One region of the Halomonas sp. YLB-10 genome, then DNA from elsewhere that is predicted to be linked to it. Evidence: predicted binding sites of a transcription regulator. Region 1 holds the regulator's gene; the other holds the start of a gene.
What was found. Region 1 encodes PhoB, which activates phosphate uptake and scavenging genes when phosphate is short. Its sites were predicted from a motif close to TGTCATANNNNTGTCANA; they were not measured.

Region 1 (5,670 bases):
GCTCGCGCACGGTGAAGGTGCCGAAGCCGATCAACGACACGTCCTGGCCGGAAGACACGCTACCGGTGATTTCGTCGAGGATGACGTTCAACACCTGGCTGGCCTTGTCCTTGGATAGATCGGCACGCTCGGCAATCGCCGCGGCGAGTTCTGGCTTGCGCATACAGCCCTCCTGGTTTGGCTTGATACTCCGGTGCCGTGACACCGGCATCATTGTTATGGAAACACTGTCCGAGTGTCCACACGGGCAGTCCCCGGCCCTGCGTCGTGACAACAGGATCGTTGACCACGACGATGGACATCATGGTGCGCTCAGCGCTTCCTGACTGTCTTTCGACTAGCGAGAGCCACCGCCGACGGGACCTTGCCTCTTCCATCGGTACGAAACCGGCGATACGACACCGGCCAGCCACACGTCGTGGCGGTCGTCCCCGATAGAATTGCCCTGCCTCGGTGGCACCTTCAACGACGGCTGTATCGCGTACAACCCGCGCCGTTGACGAACCTAGCCTAGCAACGGCGGTGCCGCCCGCGCCAGTTCGACTTTCCGACGAACGCATTTTCCCGTCAACGCAAAGCCCTGCAGACGCCCTTCGTCATCCTCGGCCAGGGCGCTGATATCCTCGCCGTCGGCCTCGATTCGCCAATGCACCTTGTCGGTCATCGGCGGCAGCGCCACCACCGGCAGCAGCGGCGTCTTGACCAGCACCGGCCAGGGGCCGTAGCGCACCTGGGTGGGACGACCGCACAGGGTCGCGGCCAGCGCCTTGGCCGAAGCCTGCAGCGGCTGCACGTACATGGCATTGACGCCATCCACCGAGGCCACATCACCCAGCGCATGAACACGAGGATCGGAGCTTTTAAGGTAGCGATCGACGACAATAGCATCACCATCTGTCGCGATACCGGCCTCTCGCGCCAGCCGAGAGCGCGGCTTCAGACCGGTGGCCACCAGCACCATATCCGCCTCCAGCTCATGGCCGTCGTCGAGGTGCACACCGATGTCACCACCGGCACCTTCGAGCCTGCTTACCAGACGGCCATGGATGACGTCGATGCCGGCCTCGATGAAGGCCTGGCTCAGGGTCTGACCCAGCCGCCGGGGCAGCAACCTGGGCAACAACGAGGGTTCAGGGCCGACCAGGCAGACGCGATGACCACCGGCGTGCAGATCGTTGGCAAATTCACAGCCGACCAGTCCGAGGCCGACGATGGCCACCCGAGCCGGGCGCCCCAGCGCCTCGAGGCCTGCCGAAAAACGCCGATAGTCGTCGAGATCATTGATCGAGAACACCCGTCCGGCCAGGGCATCGGGAATCTCGAAGGGCGCCACGGGGCTGGCACCGGTGGCAATCACCAGATCCGACCAGGGCAGGCGTTCCTGGCCCAGGCTCAGGGTGCGCGACGCCAGATCGATGGCATCGACCCTGGTGTGGGGACGTACCACCGCGCCCAGTTGATCGGCCAGTTCCAGCGCCGAGCGCGCGGCCAGCCGGTCCGCCGCCAGGCCCTTGGCGAAGCCGGTGGACAGCAGCGGTTTGGAATAGTCATCGCCTGAGTCGGCGCTGATCAGGGTGATCGGTCGGTGGGCGTCCAGCGCCCGCACCTGGCGTGCCAGGCCTATGCCCGCCATGCCGGTACCGATGATGGTCAAGGGTCCTTGCATCGCTTCCTTCGACTCTGCCGACGACCGCCGGGCGGTCGCTGTTGAAGCTGGGCCGGCCCGCACGGGGCCACACCAGCGGGTGAGTGCTGGGCCACATGGTACACTATGCGCCGACCGACCGGAGCACCGCCGTCCGGTGACGACAGCCCTGCCGAGGCCGCATGACACAGCTTCCTTCCACATTCCGCTCCTTGGAGGAGCGCTCGGGGTCCGAACCGGGTAATCCCGCGCCAGCCACAGCCTCTTCGCCGAATGCCGACGCGGCCGATATCGTCGACCCCGGCTGGGTGTCGCTGGCCTCCGGTGGCATCGCGGTGCCCGCTGACTGGCACGCCTGGCTGGCCTCGCGGGACTCCCTGACAGAACGCCTGATCGAGGCGGCAGGCGCCGGGCACTTTCGCGTACGCCTGCTGGCGGAGGCCAAGGGCCTGCCGTGGCCTGACGAGGCCCACGTGCTGGGTCTGGCCAGCGACGAGCAGGCCTGGCTGCGCGAGGTCGCCCTGTGCGTGGACGAGGAGCCCTGGGTGGTGGCGCGCAGCGTGGCACCGATCGTCGAGCGTCACGACGCTCCCTTCGAAGGCCTCGGCGAGACCTCTCTCGGCAGCTGGCTGTTTCGCCAGCCCGATCTCGAGCGCAGCGCCATTCAGATCGGCCGTAACACCAGGCCGATCCACGGCTATACCGGACTGTGGCAACGCCGCTCGGTATTTCGTCACAGCGGCTGGGTGCTGCTGGTGCAGGAGAGCTTTATGCCGACCATGGGCCGAGCGTTGTCGCTGTCGGCCTCTGCCACCGGCTGACTAGCTGTCGCTCACCGGCTGTCACCCCGCCATCGCCCTTCCGTCGCCAACTTCGGAGCGAGCCGCCTGGCTGGTCATGGCCGTCGGCTCGCGCTAGGCTGCGCCAAGGCTTCTCGGCGATGTTTCTCCGAGGAGCGACTGTTGCCCGGCTTACGCCTCATTTTCGCCTGACCTGCGCCAGAGCATGAGAGAAACCGATGGATCGTTCGCTGCTGCGTCCCCCTGGATACCTGAACCGAATTCCCGACTTTCTGGCGCTGATGCGTCTGGACCGCCCCATCGGTACCTGGCTGTTGATGTGGCCGACCCTGTGGGCGCTGTGGGTGGCCTCCGAGGGCATTCCGGCCCGTGACACCCTGCTGATCTTCGTCGCCGGCGTCTACCTGATGCGGGCGGCGGGCTGCGTGGTCAACGACTACGCCGATCGCCACTTCGATGGCCACGTCAAACGCACCAAGAACCGACCGCTGGCCACCGGCCGCATCAGTGAGCGGGAGGCCAAGGTGCTGTTCGTGTGCCTGCTGGGATCGGCCTTCGCGCTGGTCTGGCTGACCAACGGCTTTACCGTGTGGCTGTCGTTGATCGGAGCGGTGCTGGCCGCCAGCTATCCCTTCATGAAACGCTACACCCACTTCCCCCAGGTGGTGCTGGGCGCAGCCTTCTCCTGGGCCATTCCGATGGCCTTCGGCGCGGTGCTCGGCGAAGTCCCGATGGTCGCCTGGCTGCTGTTTACCGCCAACGTGCTGTGGACCGTGGCCTACGACACCGAATACGCCATGGTCGACCGCGACGACGACCTCAAGATCGGCATCAAGTCCACCGCGGTACTGTTCGGCCGCTGGGACACCCGCATCATTGCGCTATTGCAGCTGGCTACCCTGGGGCTGCTGGCCTGGGCCGGCAGCCTGCTGGCGCTGGGCGGCTTCTTCTGGCTCGGCTGGCTGGCCATGGGCGCGACCTTTGTCCACCAGCAGCGGCTGATCAAGAGCCGTGACCGCGACCGTTGCTTCCAGGCCTTTCTCAACAACCACTGGTCGGGCCTATTGCTGTTCGCCGGACTCGGACTGAGCCTCTATCCCTCCCTCGGGTGAGGGAAATGCCCGTCTCGGTCGCTCGACAATGGATACAATGTCATCTAATTGTCACATTGACGTGGTGTCATTTGTCACCGTCGAGTGTAAGACCCTGACCAAGAGGCTCCCGGGATGACCGCCAAGACCGTACTGATCGTCGATGACGAAGCCCCGATCCGCGAAATGATCGCGGTGGCGCTGGAAATGGCCGACTACCGGGTGCTCGAGGCGGACAATGCTCAGGCCGCCCACGCCATCATCGTCGATGACCAGCCAGACCTGCTGCTGCTGGACTGGATGATGCCGGGCACCAGCGGCATCGAACTGGCCCGCCGGCTCAAGCGCGAGGAAACCACCGCAGAGCTGCCGATCATCCTGCTCACCGCCAAGGGTGAGGAGGACAACAAGATCCAGGGCCTCGAAGCCGGCGCCGACGACTACATCACCAAGCCATTCTCGCCGCGAGAACTGGTGGCCAGACTCAAGGCAGTTCTGCGACGCGCCACTCCGCGGGGCGTCGAGGACCCGGTGGAGGTGGAAGGCCTCAAGCTCGACCCGGTCAGCCATCGCGTCAGCGTCGACGGCAAGTCACTGGACATGGGCCCCACCGAATATCGCCTGCTGCAGTTCTTCATGACCCACCAGGAGCGCGCCTACACCCGTGGCCAGTTGCTCGATCAGGTCTGGGGTGGCAACGTCTACGTGGAAGAACGTACCGTCGACGTGCATATCCGCCGCCTGCGCAAGGCCCTGGGGGAACCCCATCAGCAACTGATCCAGACCGTACGCGGTACCGGTTATCGCTTTTCGGCCAAGGTCTGAGCGAGCCATCGACGCAACGCAGCACCAGGAGGGATGAGGTGAACGGAGCCGAGAACTGACGTGGGTCGTCTGTGGAGACGAGAAGTCTGGCGCCTGGCCGTGCTGGTGGGTCTCGGCGCCTTGCTGGGCTGGCCCTTCTCGCTGTCCAGCGTAGGCATCGGCCTTGGCCTGGCGCTTGGGCTCAGCTATCACCTGCGCAACCTGCACGCGATGCACGACTGGCTGACCCACCGCCCCCAGCAGGAACCTCCCACCGCCAGTGGCCTGTGGGGCGAGCTGTTCGATCGCCTCTATCGCTATCAAAAGGGCCAGCGGATCACTCAGCGCCGCCTGCGCTCGACCCTGCAGCGTATCCAGGAGTCGTCCGAGGCGATGCGCGACAGCGTGGTGATGCTCGATCGCCACGGCGACCTGGAGTGGTGGAACAGCTCCGCCGAGCGCATGCTCGGCCTGAAGCCGGCACTGGACCGCGGCCAGCACATCACCAACCTGCTGCGCGACCCGCGCTTCGTCGGCTACTTCAATGCCCGTGACTACCGCGAACCGCTGAGCCTGCCCTCCCCCATCGACGAGAACATGATCCTGCAGTTCCAGATCACCCTGTACGGTGACGATGAACGCCTGGTCATGGCCCGCGATATCACCCGTCTGCATCGCCTGGAACAGATGCGCCGCGACTTCGTCGCCAACGTCTCCCACGAGCTGCGCACGCCGTTGACCGTGCTCACCGGCTACCTGGAGACCTACAGCGACATGGCCGGCATGCTGCCGGAGCGCCTGGGCAAGGGGGTCGCCCAGATGCAGAGCCAGACGCGCCGCATGCAGAATCTGGTCAACGACCTGCTGCTGCTGTCACGACTCGAGAACGACCAGGGCGGCAGCGACCACGTTCGCCTCGACCCCACCACCCTGCTGCAGGCGGTCAAGCGCGACGCCGAGGCATTGTCAGGCGGCCGCCAGCAGATCGAGGTGGTCGTCGAAGAATCGCGCAGTCTCACCGGCAGCGAGAAGGAGATGCACAGCGCAGTCTCCAACCTGGCCTTCAATGCGGTGCGCTACGCCGGTGACGGCGCCCATATCACGCTACGCTGGCGTGCCTACGGCGAAGGCGCCTGCCTCGAGGTGGAAGACGACGGCGAAGGCATCGATCCGAGGCACCTGCCACGCCTTACCGAACGTTTCTACCGGGTCGACAAGGGCCGCAGCACCGCCACCGGTGGTACCGGCCTGGGACTGGCCATCGTCAAGCATGTGCTGCTGCGCCACGAGGCACGCCTGGATATCGACTCCCGGCTCGGCGAGGGCGCAA
Region 2 (5,670 bases), on a different contig from region 1:
CATCGACGGCGGCGTCGCGGCTGTCGAAGGCGCGATTGCGCAGCCAGCAGTAGGCCCAGGCGCAGGCCTCGGGCTCATCGCCGGGTGTCGGCCGCGCAGGCATCTGGACCAGCAGGAACAGCGCGGTACGCACCGCCCAGTGGGGTGGGATCTCGTCGTTGTCGGCGGCGGCCCAGCGCTCCAGTGTGGCGCCGTCCGGGGTCTCTCCCGGGTCGCCGAGGCCGGCGACCCGGGCGGTTTCTGCCAGGATCAGCGCCAGGCGATCGGGGTCGCCGCGTCCAAGCGCCAGCCACTGGCCGATCAGGGCAGGCATTCCTCGGCATACCTTGGCGAAGAATCCGTGATGCGGCATGGTGCTTGTCATGGGGGAAGCGTCCTTCAAGTGCTTGGCCAGGGTATCCTGGCAACCGACCAGCCATCGTCAGGGAGATGACCATGAAACCCGATTTTGCCACGCCGATCGATCGACGACAGCCCCGCGGTGATGATCGTTCGCCACATTGGCCGTCACAGAAGTGGCACCGCCACGGTGATGACGTCCTGCCGCTGTGGGTCGCGGACATGGACTTCCGCTCGCCCGAGGCGGTGGTCGAGGCGCTGTCGGCGCGCATCGATCATGGCGTCTTTGGCTACGGTCTGGTGGCGGAAAGTCTGGAACAGACGCTGATCGACTGGAGTGCCAGCCACTATGGCTGGGACATCGAGGCCCGCTGGCAGCACTGGCTGCCGGGGGTGGTTCCGGCGTTGCACCTGGCGAGCCTGGCCTTTACCGAGCCTGGCGATGGGGTGCTGACGGTGACGCCAATCTATCCGCCGTTCTTGCAGGTGGCCAGGCGCACCGGGCGCCTGCCCCAGCAGGCAGCCATGCGCCCGCCCCAGGCGCCGGGCGAGCCCTGGACGCTGGACCTCGAGGCGCTGGAGGCGGCGATCACCGAGCGGACCCGGCTGCTGTTGTGGTGCCAGCCCCACAACCCCACCGGACGAGCCTGGCGCCGCGAAGAGCTCGAAGGACTGGCCGAACTGGTCGAGCGTCATCGGTTGATTGTGGTCTCAGACGAGCTGCACTGCGACCTGCTGCTCGACGAAGGAGCGCGCCACCAGCCCCTGGCCGCCGCCTTCCCGGCGCTGGCTGATCGCATCATCACCCTGTGGGCGCCCTCCAAGACGTTCAATCTGGCTGGGCTGACCGCCGCCTGCGCGATTTGCCCCGACGCCGGCCTGAGAAAGCGCTTTCGTGATACCGCCAAGGGATTGATGCCGGACGCCAATGTGCTCGGGCTGGTGGCGGCAGAGGCCGCCTATCGCCACGGCGAGCCCTGGCGCCAGGAGTTGTTGACGGTACTGCGTGGCCACCGCCAGACGCTGGTCGAGCGTGTCGCTGGCTGGCCCGGCGTGGGCTTCAGCGCCCCCGAGTCGACCTATCTGGCCTGGCTCGATCTGCGCCAGTCGACCCTGGGGGCCGAAAAATCGCCTGCCTCGGCATTGCTCGAGCGAGCCGGGGTCGCGCTGTCGGATGGCGCCGACTTCGGCTGGCCGGGCTTTGCGCGGCTCAATTTCGGCACCACGGCCATCCAGCTTGACGAGGCGCTGGCGCGCCTGGACCAGGTGTTGGGCGGCTGAGTGGCGCTGGCGTAATATCCTCAACAACGAAAACGGGGCCCTCGAAGGGGCCCCGTTTTCATGCTCAGGCGATGAGCGGCAAGGCGCTCGACGTCTCGATCCACTCAGTAGAGCAGGGCGAACAGCTTGCGGCGGTAGCTCACCGTCAGCGGATGATCGGCGCCGAGTGCGTCGAACACCCGCAGCAGGGTCTTGCGCGCCAGGTCGTCACCGTAGGCACGGTCGCGCTTCATCACTGCCAGCAATCCTTCCAGGCCGGGTTCATAGTCACCGTCGGCCACCTGGCGCAGCGCCCTCAGATAGTTGGCCTCGCTGTCGTCACGCCCCTCCAGGGCGGCCAGGGTCTCGGCGTCGGGCGCTTCTTCGCCGAACTCGATGCTGGCACGAACGCCGCGGGCCTCGGGACCGTCGCGGTCTTCCGGAGGTAGCGCGTGAAGCAGGGCGCGCGCTTCATCATTGCGACCTTCCGCCACCAGCACTCGGGCCATCTGGATCTGGTAGGCCAAGTGGTCGGGGTACTGCTGTGTCAGCTGCTGCAGGATCTCCAGCGCGGTGGCGGTGTCGCCCGCCGCCAGGGCCTGCTCGGCCTGTTCTTCGGGGCTTGCCGGAGCATCTTCCGGGGCCGGGAAGTAGCGGCCCAGCCACTCGCGAATTTCCTTTTCCGGCAAGGCGCCCTGGAAGTGGTCCACCAGACCGCCCTGGCTGATCAACTTGACGTCGGGTACCGAGCGTACGCCGAGCTGGCCGGCGATGTCCTGGTTGTCGTCGATGTTGAGCTTGGCCAGCAGGAAGGTGCCGGCGTACTCGCGGGTCAGCTTTTCCAGCACCGGCATCAGGTTCTTGCAGGGCTCGCACCAAGGGGCCCAGCAGTCCAGCAGCACCGGGATGCGCATGGACAGCTCCAGCACCTGCTGAATGTTGCTGCGGTCGACGTCGAAGATCAGGTCGCTGTCGGCCGGCCCCTGGGACGCCGCGGCGGCACCCTGGGCGGGTTCGCTGCTCGGATCGCTGCTCAGAGGTTCGCCTGTACGAGGGTCGACGATGGGCATGGGACACAACCTTGTCAAAAGTGAATTGCCCTAAAGATGCGGGCGACGGCCACCGACTTCAAGGCGCCTGCCGATACGCCGGAGCATGCCTGGAATCGATGACTGGCCAGCGGTGTGCCCAAGACGCGGTAAAGGGCTGCGGCGACGGTCGATTCTTGACCGACTCGGGTTGATCGAGGTCAGCTCTTCGACGAAAGAAGGAGGGGTGGATGGCTAATCCGGGGACACGGAAGCGCCAAAAAATATCGAATTGGCACAGAAAAATTAAGATTTAATCAGGGGGCGGGCTTCGTAGTACAGCGATGCCGCAACGGCGTCTGGTGGCGAAGCGCTGGCCTCGGCCAGCACCGGATAGCCAACAAAAAAACGAGGCAGTCCCGAAGGACTGCCTCGTTTTCGTATTTGGTAGCGGGGACCGGATTTGAACCGATGACCTTCGGGTTATGAGCCCGACGAGCTACCAGACTGCTCCACCCCGCATCAACGAGGACGTAGTATACGGATAATTCTGGCTGCGTCAACCCTGTGCGATTTCGGGTGTGATGGGTCGTGCCGTTCGGGCGCTGTGGTCCATACTGGAGGGGCTGTCATGCAAATGTCAGTGCTAGACGCTAGCCTGGTGGATAGTCGTTGTGGACGTTGATTCGACGCAGTACCACGACGAAGGCCTGCCGAGGTAGGCAGGTGGGGCTGGGCGTCGCAGTGGCAGGAGGCCACCCGCGATCGCTCTGGGCCCGAGGTTCCTGGTTGCGCGAATGCGCAGCACCAGAGCATCCACTGCTATACATGCTTGCAACAACAAGTGCCGTCGCCAAGCGGCGGCGTGAAGGACAATCAGGGAGGTCGTCTATGACTCAGCAAAAGCCCGTCGCGTGGGTCACCGGTGGTACTGGTGGTATCGGAAGCTCAATCTGTCGCGAACTGGCGGATGCCGGCTATCAGGTAGTGGCCGGTTACAACAATCCTGACAAGGCCAAGACCTGGCTGGAGACCCAGAAGTCGGATGGCTATGACAATATCGACATCGCCGGCATCGATCTGACCGATTTCGAGGCCTGCCAGAATGGCGTCAAGGCGATCGAGGACCAGCATGGGCCGATCGCAGTGCTGGTCAACTGTGCCGGTATCACCAAGGATGGCACCTTGAAGAAGATGTCGGCGGACCAGTGGAACGTGGTCATCGACACCAACCTCAACAGCGTCTTCAATACCTGCCGCAGCGTGATCGAGAGCATGCTGGAGCAGGGCTACGGACGGATCATCAACATTTCGTCCATCAACGGCCGCAAGGGGCAGTTCGGCCAGGTGAACTATTCCGCCGCCAAGGCCGGCATGCACGGTCTGACCATGGCGCTGGCGCAGGAAACTGCGACCAAGGGCATCACCGTCAACACCATCTCGCCTGGCTATATCGCCACCGACATGATCATGAAGATTCCGGAGAAGGTGCGCGAGGCCATTCGCGAGACCATCCCGATGAAGCGGTACGGCACGCCGGAAGAGATCGGCCGCCTGGTCAATTTCCTGGCCAGCAAGGACAACGGTTTTATCACCGGTGCCAATATCGACATCAATGGCGGTCAGTTCATGGGCTGACAGACGTCGCGCCGGGCTCACGAGGCTCGGCGATGTACATTTCGCCAGAAACCACGATGCGAGGCCAAAAGGCCTCGCATCGTGGTTTTCAGGGGTTGAAAGAGGGGGGGGGGGAGGCACGGCAAGCCGTGCATCGCTCAGGGTGGTGGCAGTTGACTCAGCCCATCCAGCAGGGCGTCGAGCTCCTGTACCTCGCGCTCCCACTGCTGGCGCGACACTGGACCGGTGGCCAGCAGCCCGCACAGTACCGAGATCAGCTCGTCTTCCCGGCTCGGCGCCTGGCCAAGGCTATCGTTGAGGCGGTCGACCTGGATCGCCAGGCGCAGTGGCTCGTCCTGGTGGCCGATCGGATGGCCCGCCAGGAGCGCCAGGTGCACCCGCAGTCGTGCCAGACGCTCGGCGACTTCCTCCGCTGGAGCAGGATCGCGTCGTGCGGCGTTGCGCTGTGCGTGGGCCTGTTTCAGCGCCGGCGGCAACGATAACGCGGCAGGAATCTCCACATCACTGCAGAGGCGACCGGCGAGGCAGTCATCGTCGGCCTCAAGGTGCTCGAGAATCAGGGGTTTGACCTCGCGCCAACGACCGACGACTTCTGCCACGGAGAGCCGTTCCAGGCGCTCGCGCCGAGCCCGTACGATGCCGGTCCAGCGCTTGCGCATGCCTTCGGTGCGCCGGCCCGAGGGCAGCGGTTCCAGCGCGCTGGCCTCATCCACCGCCTTGTCCAGCCAGTCGGCCTCGCTGCTTGCCGCGGGTTGCCAGGCATCGATGCGGTCGATCAGGGCCTGCATCTGTTCCAGCCGCTCGCGAGCACGCTGGGCACGATCATCGCGCTCGGCGTCACGCTGGGCGAAGATCTGGTCGCATAGTTGGCGGAATTCTCGCCACAGGGTCTGCTCCTCGCCCTTGGGCGCGCGCCCCAGTTCGCGCCAGCGCTGTTGCAGTGCCTTGGCCTGGTCGGCTCGCTGGCGTGCCGGCAGTCGTGCATCGACCAGCGCTCGGGCCTGGTCGATCACCTCACGCTTGGCGTCGGCGATCTCGTTGGCGCGGCGATCGATCAGCGCCTGCAACTGGTGCCGGATGCGGCCGAAGCGTCGTCCGATGGCCTCAGCGTGATCGCGCGGGACAGGGGCGGTGCGGCGCCACTGTTCCCTGGCCTGGTCGCGGATCTCGCGCAGCGCGTCGGGGTCGGCCTGGGCGGCGGGCTGCTCCAGAAGGGCCTCGATCTGCTCGCACAGCGCTTCGCGTTCTGCCAGGTTGGCCTCGCGCAGGCGCTGTTGTTGTTCACGCCAGGCCTTGAGCGACTCGCGAATACGTTCGGAGGTTGCCCGAAAGCGCTCGGACTGCTCGCGGTTGGCCGCGGCGTCGCCCAGTGCCTTCCACTCCTTGACCAGCTGGCGATGGCGGC

Region 2: the regulator PhoB is predicted to act here: its motif matches at 3,255-3,272, upstream of phbB (acetoacetyl-CoA reductase).

The regions. Positions count from the first base shown of each region.
Region 1 covers NZ_RRCU01000005.1:181,002-186,671, reverse strand. The annotation lists gene EBB56_RS12905 (HU family DNA-binding protein) at 1-163, opposite strand, end outside; gene EBB56_RS12900 (FAD-dependent oxidoreductase) at 506-1,666, opposite strand; gene EBB56_RS12895 (chorismate lyase) at 1,828-2,466, shown strand; gene ubiA (4-hydroxybenzoate octaprenyltransferase) at 2,664-3,557, shown strand; gene phoB (phosphate regulon transcriptional regulator PhoB) at 3,672-4,361, shown strand; gene phoR (phosphate regulon sensor histidine kinase PhoR) at 4,422-5,670, shown strand, end outside.
Region 2 covers NZ_RRCU01000008.1:136,091-141,760, reverse strand. The annotation lists gene EBB56_RS17695 (hypothetical protein) at 1-352, opposite strand, end outside; gene EBB56_RS17690 (MalY/PatB family protein) at 436-1,620, shown strand; gene EBB56_RS17685 (co-chaperone YbbN) at 1,725-2,669, opposite strand; tRNA gene EBB56_RS17680 (tRNA-Met) at 3,073-3,149, opposite strand; gene phbB (acetoacetyl-CoA reductase) at 3,519-4,265, shown strand; gene EBB56_RS17670 (DUF349 domain-containing protein) at 4,403-5,670, opposite strand, start outside.